DNA from 2 places in the Jeotgalibacillus marinus genome. Region 2 is predicted to be linked to the other one. Evidence: predicted binding sites of a transcription regulator. Region 2 holds the regulator's gene; the other holds the start of a gene.

Region 1 (4,444 bases), on a different contig from region 2:
GATCCCCACATATGCAAGACGACGTTCTTCTTCCATCTCTACCTCTTCCGTTAGCGATCGGCTGTGAGGGAAAATACCTTCTTCTAAGCCGAGTAAAAAGACCACAGGGAATTCAAGCCCTTTTGCTGAGTGAAGAGTCATCAATGTAACAAGCTCTGACGTCGTTTCTACTTTATCTAATTGGTCAATGTCTGCAACAAGCGCAAGATCTGTTAAAAAAGCAATTAAGCTTTTATCTTCGCTCGCCTCTTCAAATGCTTTTGTAACAGATAAAAACTCATCAATATTTTCTAAACGACTTTGTGATTCAATTGTTTTATCCTTTTTTAGCGCTTCACGATAGCCTGATTTTTCTAAAATATCTTCTACGAGTTCCGTTACTGATAAATACTCCTGCATCTGAGTGAAGTTAGTGATGAAATCTCGAAAGTCCATAACGGTTTTAGCGATTTTAGGACTTATTCCGATAAAATCCCCTAACCCCAACGCTTCATACATGGACATGTCGTTATCTCTCGCATAATTTCCGATACGATCAACTGAAGTTGCCCCAACCCCACGTTTCGGTACGTTAATAATTCGGGTTAAGCTAATGTCATCCGCTGGGTTTGCGACTAAGCGCAAGTAACCTAAAATATCTTTAATTTCTTTACGATCATAGAACTTCGTGCCGCCAACAATCGTGTAATCGATGTTGGATTTCATCAGCACTTCCTCCATCACACGCGATTGAGCATTTGTGCGATAAAGAATCGCGATATCTGAGCGTTTACGTTTGCCTGATTGAACCATTTCATTTATCTTACCCGTGACAAACTGCGCTTCACCTTGCTCGCTATCTGCCCGAAAATAGGTAATTTTATGGCCATCTTGATTATCCGTCCATAAATTTTTCGGCTTGCGATTCGGGTTATTTTGAATGACTTCATTTGCTGCGTTTAGAATTTTTTTCGTTGAACGATAGTTTTGTTCAAGCATGATCACTTGTGCATTCGGATAGTCTTTTTCAAACGACATAATGTTTGCGATGTCTGCTCCTCTCCAGCGATAAATCGACTGGTCAGAATCACCCACTACACAAAGGTTTTTAAATCGAGAAGCCAGCTGTTTTACGAGCATATATTGTGCACGGTTCGTATCTTGATACTCATCCACGTGAATATATTGAAATTTTCGTTGATAAGTCTCTAGCACTTCAGGAATTCGTTCAAACAAGTGAATCGTCTGCATAATTAAATCATCAAAATCTAGAGCTGAATTTTTACGAAGTCTGCGCTGATACTCAGTAAAAACCTCACTGATTGTTTCTTCGTAAAAGCTTCCTGTATCTTTTGAAAACTGCTCAGGCGTTACCAGTTCATTTTTCGCTGAGCTAATGACTGATAAAATGCCACGAGGATCAAATTTTTTCGGGTCTAAGTTCTTATCTTTTAAAATACTTTTCACAACCGACTGCTGATCCGTTGAATCTAAAATAGTAAAGTTGCGGTTATAACCAATGCGGTCGATGTCTCTACGTAAAATTCTTACACACATGGAGTGAAAGGTAGAAATCCATACGTTTTCTGAATCTCCTCCAAGAATTTGACCCACTCGGTCTTTCATTTCTCGAGCTGCTTTATTTGTAAAGGTAATGGCTAAAATATTGTAAGGAGCGATCCCTTTTTCAATCATTAAATACGCGATACGATGAGTAAGCACTCGTGTTTTTCCAGATCCAGCACCCGCCATGATTAACAGGGGACCTTCTGTTGCTTTAATTGCTTCTGCTTGTTCAGGATTCATTCCTTTAAGTAATCGATCCGTTAAAAATTGCATTTTCTCACCCTCTAGAACATTTGTTCTTATTATAATGTAAAATCATCTCTTTTACTAGCTTGTTGAAAATCTAGTTTCTCATAAGAATGTTGATTTTGATTAATTACTTTCAAATGCCGACAATGAACTGCTTTCTAGTCGCATCCAACTGCTTGTTGGACAAAAAATTCTCACTTCAACCTCTTACACGATTGTTTTTAATGCTTCTGAAAGGTTTTCATAAATTAAATTGCCAACGACGATCACATCAGCGTGTGCTGCCATTTCAGTTGCTTTTTCTTTAGATGTTATTCCTCCACCGTAGAAAAACGTTGCATTGGTCACCTCATTTTGAACGGCTTGGACAATCTCAGGGTCGCCGTACACGCCACTATATTCCAAATAAAATATCGGTAACTGAAATAGGCGCTCTGTCATTCGTGCATAAGCGATAATATCATCTTTTGTTAGGTCCGTTTGGGCATCAGTCAGTTTTGCTGCTTTGCAATCAGGATTAACAATGCAATAGCCTTCTGCCATAATTTCATCCCAATTCATTAGGTCGCCATGTTCTTTTAGGGCTTCATGATGTAATCCAGTAACCCACTTAGGATTGTTCGAATTTAACACTGTTGGGATAAAGTATAAATCAAATCCAGGTGTGACCGACTCAAGGTTGGATACCTCTAGCACGCAAGGGACGGTGTAGCGGCGAACTTTCACCAACAAATCTAATACATTATCGAGTGTCACGCCGTCCGAACCCCCAATCATGACTGCATCCGTACCTGACTCACAGATTTTTTCTACAGCTTCATCTGAAAGCTCTTTAGCCGGATCAAGTTTAAATACGTGCTTCCATTCCTGGACGTCATACATAGGTGAATCCTCCATTTCATTACACTCTTCGTGAAACTTTATCCGTTTCATTATAGCATCGATAGGGTGAAGCTTAAAGATGAGAGCGTGGGAGAAAAAAGGTGAGAATTATTGGAATAAAGTGTAGAAATGTTCAAATAATCGATTCGGTCGGTAGACTATGGCTAAACATCGGAATGAGGACTGCTTGTGGCCGCCGAAATAAAACAAAAAAGCGCGCCCTCAGAAGGAGGAAGCGCTTGTTCCAGTTAGATTCGTACATTATTTCATTTCTGTTACTCCTCTTCATCACCAACGCGATCCAACACCATTGAATAGGTATCATTGCCATAGTTCAGGCAGCGTTTAACGCGTGAAATAGTCGCTGTACTTGCACCTGTTTCAGTTTCTATTTTATGATATGTTTTACCTTTACGTAACATGCGCGCAACTTCAAGGCGTTGAGAGAGTGATTGAATTTCATTGATCGTACAAAGATCGTCAAAAAATTCGTAGCATTCATCTAAGTCTTTAAGTGACAAAACCGCATTAAATAACTGGTCTAGTTCTTTTCCTCTTAGTTTTTCAATTTGCATAATGTATGCACTACTCCTTTAAAATTATTCGTGTATCGTAACGGATTGTTCAAATCCACTTGATGTTGGGATAATGTGAATCCAGCTCATACCCGGCGATAATGGTGCAGGTGTTCCATTTAAATAAGGAACCATTCGCCCATCAACATCACGCCATGTCATCGCTGTCCACTGTCCTTGCTGAAACACATAAGCATCTCCACCAGAAACCAAATCAATTATTAAGCGTCCTTCTTGATCAATTACCTGATGATCAGTTTCTAAAACGATAATGTTTGAAATGGCTACTGCTTCATTTGTTTCTTGGTCAATCGTTGTTTCACCATTGTTTATTCGTGAGTATGTACCCGTTGAGGTATCATAATCGTAAGTGCTTGTGTATAAATCACTAGTATCATCATAGGACACTGTGAACGATTGTGCAGATTGCCCGTCATCAACTACTTCCTCGCCTTGTGTGAACGCCATTCCAGCGGGGGTACCTTCGAGCGAAATTCCTCTTTGTTCAGCACCTTCTTCGATTAATTCTCGCCCGCTATATGAATTATGCGGAGCTACACGATCTGATGAACGAACAAACCATTGCCCTTCGTATTGAATACCATTCATATGTTCAATCACACCATTATCGAGCATTTCTAAAGCATCTGGACTGTAACCATGAGAAACAAAAAAACTATCATAGCCATTTGCTACGTTAATGTGGTAATCACGCGCACTGCGAATCGGACCCGTCCGCTCTGGATAAGTGCTTTGATAAATCGCAAGTAGTCGAGTAATTTTCCCCTCTGCTAGTATTTCATACACAACATCTGCCTCTGCAAGACCACTTTGTGGACGAGCACTTGGGTGATTGTTTAACACGACCGAAACAGCTCGCTGATCATTTGCCGTTTGCATTTCTTCTCCAGTAAGTGGGTAAAGATCGGTATTAGTATCTCCCTCTTCATATGTGCCTACTGGATTTTGCTGTGACTGTTCTTGATCCTGGCTGCAGCCTACTAAAATCAATGCCATACAAATAAATAAAATGATTTTCATGTAAAGTACACCTCTTATATAGGGATTTACTTACTTTCTTATTTTAACGCATTATCGTAGGAAAGAGTACCGTTTTCTTTTTTACATCATAAAGACCACGTTGTGTAATACGGATATATGGTAAGTGAGTCGACGAAAGAAATAACAAAGTA
Region 2 (4,444 bases):
AAATCACACTTGGGAAAAAACCGCATTCATCTCTACACGATAACGCTTACAAAATAATTAACTAAAATTTTTTTCCATACACGACAAAAAAGCCAGTTGAATGGCATTTTTGTCACGATATAAGTACGAAAGGTTTAATGCATGCGATTACGTTTTTGAACTTCTTTAAGCTTCGTTGGTGTGACATCCTTACCTTCTGGATCTAAGACGCGAACATTTTCAATAGTTTGCTTCATTGAACCACGAAAGGCAGACAAGTATTCTTGGCGAAGGGTTTGCTGTTCAACGGTTTCTTCCTTTGATAACCCTTCTCTTTTAGCTTTAGCCGATAATTCATTTATACGTGACATTTTTTTATTTGATAACATATAAAACACCCTTTCTAGAACTACTACAACGTTTATAATACATTGTATCGTACTAAAAATGTGTTGCTCTGACAAGAAATGTGCTTTTTATGTATCGATTTGCCTGTCCATGTATTCGCGAAAACGTCTATGTACTGTTGCTTTGGAAACATCATGACCTAAACCACGTAACGTAGCGGCAATTTCATGAAAGGTTAACCCATTTCTGCGCAATCGGAGAATTTCATCGATTGGCACGACGATTTTGTCACGTCCTTCTTTGTTCCCACGATCTTTTAAGTTTTTCTCGGGACGAAATCCACGTTCAACCGCACGTTTCATTCCTCTCTTGATTTTCAAATTATGAATTTTCCGTTGGTGTTCTTCTACCATACTAACAATCTGTAGAATCATTGAATCTGATTCTGATAGCTCCAGTTCACCATCGTGGCTAACAGAGAAAATTCGGATATCTTCCTTCATTAAAGTGTGAATCAGCGCAATTTTAGCATTCCCTCTTCCAATACGCGTTTCATCTTGAATAAGTATTCCATTCACTTCTTCTCTTCGTACTGTTTCAAGTAATGCGAAAACCCCATCACGATCTAAATCAAATCCACTTCCTTGCTCCCGTATTGTATCAACTATCTTAAATTGATTTCGATGGGCTAATGCCCTCAGTTCTTCTTCTTGACGTTCGAGTGACGTTTCTTGGGATTTTTTATCTGTACTCACGCGACAATAGATTACGACGTTCATTCTAACACCTCTAAACTACTACTATTATTTTTCGGAAGCCCGCTGAATCCCATCCTAGATAAATTGAACTTTAGTAGAGGTCGGCAACATAAGCTTTTCTCCTTATACTGATAGAATAGATAATAACTTGTTCTCAGAGATTATCCATTTATAAATTCATCGAAAGTGCCATTCTTACACTACTATTTGTAGATAACTGTTCTCACGATCATCCGTAAAAAAAGTTAGATAAAGTCAAAAAGCAAATGTACAACAATAAATAGAATAACATAGGAATCTTTTCATAAAGTAGCTATATTGAAACGACTATGACGAATATACGTTCGCAATTATTGCTAATATTATATACCGAACATCCGTTTTGTATCAAGCTAAAAATTCGAACTTATGTTTGTATTTTTAAAAAATTCATGCTATAATTACATAAGAATTCGATAGTCAAAAAGAGAGGTGCTCCCATGAAAAAATTATCTAATAGGCAACTTGATATTCTTGAATTCATTAAACGCGAAGTTCGCGATAAGGGTTATCCACCTTCAGTTCGTGAAATCGGAATGGCAGTTGGACTAGCTTCAAGCTCAACCGTTCATGGTCACCTAGCCCGTCTGGAAAGCAAAGGCTTGATTCGCCGTGACCCAACGAAACCAAGAGCGATTGAAATTCTAAACTTGGATGAAGATAGCATTCCTACACAAAGTGTTGTAAACGTCCCTATTGTTGGTAAGGTAACTGCAGGTTCACCGATTACCGCGATCGAAAATGTGGAGGAGTATTTTCCACTTCCAGAACGCCTAGCTTCTTCTGATGACACAGTCTTTATGCTAGAGATCATGGGTGATTCTATGATTGAAGCTGGAATTCTTAATGGCGATTATGTCATTGTGAAGCAACAGCAATCGGCGAACAATGGAGATATCGTTGTAGCCATGACTGAAGAAAATGAAGCAACAGTCAAACGATTCTTTAAAGAACATACCCATGTTCGATTACAGCCTGAGAACTCAACGATGGCACCTATCATCTTAAAAAGCGTTAGCATTCTAGGTAAAGTCATTGGCGTTTACCGTCAAGTTCATTAAGTGGACGTATAACTGGTAGCCTTGCCTTCAATTTAGAATCATGGGGTCCTCCTAGATATCAAAATAGGGGTCAATTCGTTCATGTATTGACACCCTCATCAAACCAAGAGGGCTCTTTCTAATTTCAAGTCCCCCAAAATCCTTCTAACTTACGGCTTGTGTAAAATGCATAAAATTTAACTTCTCGTCTAAATAGCATGAAACAATAGGTTTTGGTTGCAATCAGAATTCACAATATAGAATAAATATTGTTATATTTATTTTTATCAACAAATTTTTCATCAAATAGTATATTGTATATAAGTTGAATTAAATGTTTTGTCCAATATTGGCAGGAAAATATATGGTTAACCGTCGAATTAGACGCATCACTCTTAACCAACCTCTCCCCATAAAACTTCCGTACCGTAACCTTTTGTCATAATGATTATTACTCTTTTTGATAGTCTCTATCTATAGAGGAATGGAAACCGTAAAACAAGTCCCTTTCCATTCCTCACTTTTGACGTCTATTTTGCAGCCATGGAGTTCGATAATCTTTTTTACAATTGACAGCCCAAGCCCATTTCCTCCACCTGAACGGCTTCTTGCTTTATCGACCATATAAAATCGGTCAAATACATACGGCAAATCTTCTTTGGGAATTCCTCTTCCGGTATCCATTATATGAACGAGAACAGCTAGACCAGTGTTTTCCATTTGAACAACAATCCGATTGTTATCACCTGAGTATTTAATAGCATTCGTAATCAAATTTTGCCAAACATGTTCAAATAAATCACGATCGACCATAACACGGCAAGCTAGCAGATCAAGTTCAATGTCAAGATTTTTTTTAATCCATAACGGTTCAGTCACGAGAATTATTCTACGCAGCTGTTCATCTAACCGATACTCAACCGGATGAAAAGGATGATTTTCTGAATCAAGCGAAGCAAGCCGAAGCAAATGGTCACTGAGCTTTGAAAGTCTTAATGTTTCCTGATAAATAATATCAAGGTGCTCCTTTTGATGTTCCACGGGAATGACTCCATCCCTAATTGCACGTGTAAAACCACGAATCGACGTAATGGGACTCTGAATTTCATGGGAAACATTACTGACAAAGTCTTCACGCATTTTATCAACTTTCTGAATTTCACTTGCCATATGATTAAAGCTGTCCATCAATTCCCCGATCTCATCTTTCCTTCTATGTTTAAGTCGAAAGGATAAATTCCCCTTCGCCATTTCTTTTGCTGCGCTTGTCAGTTTTTTCACCGGTTCAACAATGTAATGCGATACAAGCAAAATAAGCAGACTGCCAATAACTAACACGCTAAAAAGAACAATAAGCAAAATGCGGTGCATGACTTTCAAAAAACCGGTAAAATCAACCTTCAGTATCATTGAGTTTCCAGTATTATCAATATTCGGCACCCCTATGAAACGTACAGGACCTTCCTCTGTATTTAAAAATAACGGCTCCGATATTCCAGATTGAAACAGCGGTGCAGCCTCCTCTTCTGTTAATGAAAAAGGCAGCTCGTTTTCTTCCTGTATCATTTCACCATGTATATTATAGTCTGATAATATGTCTATTACCTGATCACGTCTCTCCGGCTCCGTTATTGCAAGAAGAGAAGCAACGTCCTGCGCAATCGCCAAAAAGGGCTTTTCTATTGTAACTTCCCTCTCTGTAATCAATAGGCTAATTCCGAATGATAAAAAGAGGCTGATGTGCACGATGATGATAAAAGTAGTGACAATTTTAACACGTAGGCTTTTTCTAAACACGTTATTTGCCCTCCAACCGGTATCCTAACCCACGGACAGTCGTGATTGATAAAGATGAGAACGATTCAATCCGCTGGCGCAGGCGTTTAATATGGACATCCACTGTCCGTTCGTCACCGTCATAGTCCAATCCCCACAAGCTTTCAATTAATTGTGCCCGGGTAAAGATCCTACCGGGTGAACTTGCCAGCATAAACAGCAGTTCACATTCTTTCTTTTTTAACAGTACGGTTTCTTCATGAGAAGAAACCGATAATGTTTCAAGATTAATGTTTACCTCACCCAATTGGATTGCATGTGTTATAGAAAGGTTATACCGCTTAAAAAGAGACTTTACCCGAAGAACAAGTTCCACTGGATCAAAAGGCTTCACCAAATAATCATCCGTTCCAGCTTGAAACCCTGTTACTTTATCGTTTGATTCGCCTTTTGCTGTTACCATTAATATCGGGATATTCAAGTATTCTCGAATATCTTCTGTTA

Evidence for each region. The regulator LexA, encoded in region 2, represses DNA repair genes until DNA is damaged. The targets are predictions, from matches to a motif close to CGAACATATGTTCG.
Region 1: a site for LexA is predicted at 1,832-1,845, ahead of pcrA (DNA helicase PcrA). Genes of this name have one in related genera too.

What each region holds. Positions count from the first base shown of each region.
Region 1 covers NZ_JBFMIA010000006.1:25,165-29,608, reverse strand. Annotated here, with positions in the region: gene pcrA (DNA helicase PcrA) at 1-1,818, opposite strand, end outside; gene pcrB (heptaprenylglyceryl phosphate synthase) at 2,002-2,676, opposite strand; gene AB1471_RS08775 (YerC/YecD family TrpR-related protein) at 2,952-3,251, opposite strand; gene AB1471_RS08770 (DUF3048 domain-containing protein) at 3,276-4,292, opposite strand; gene AB1471_RS08765 (adenine deaminase C-terminal domain-containing protein) at 4,336-4,444, opposite strand, start outside.
Region 2 covers NZ_JBFMIA010000011.1:11,031-15,474, reverse strand. Annotated here, with positions in the region: gene AB1471_RS11880 (DUF896 domain-containing protein) at 135-368, opposite strand; gene AB1471_RS11875 (YneB family resolvase-like protein) at 456-1,106, opposite strand; gene lexA (transcriptional repressor LexA) at 1,565-2,185, shown strand; gene AB1471_RS11865 (sensor histidine kinase) at 2,639-3,961, opposite strand; gene AB1471_RS11860 (response regulator transcription factor) at 3,963-4,444, opposite strand, start outside.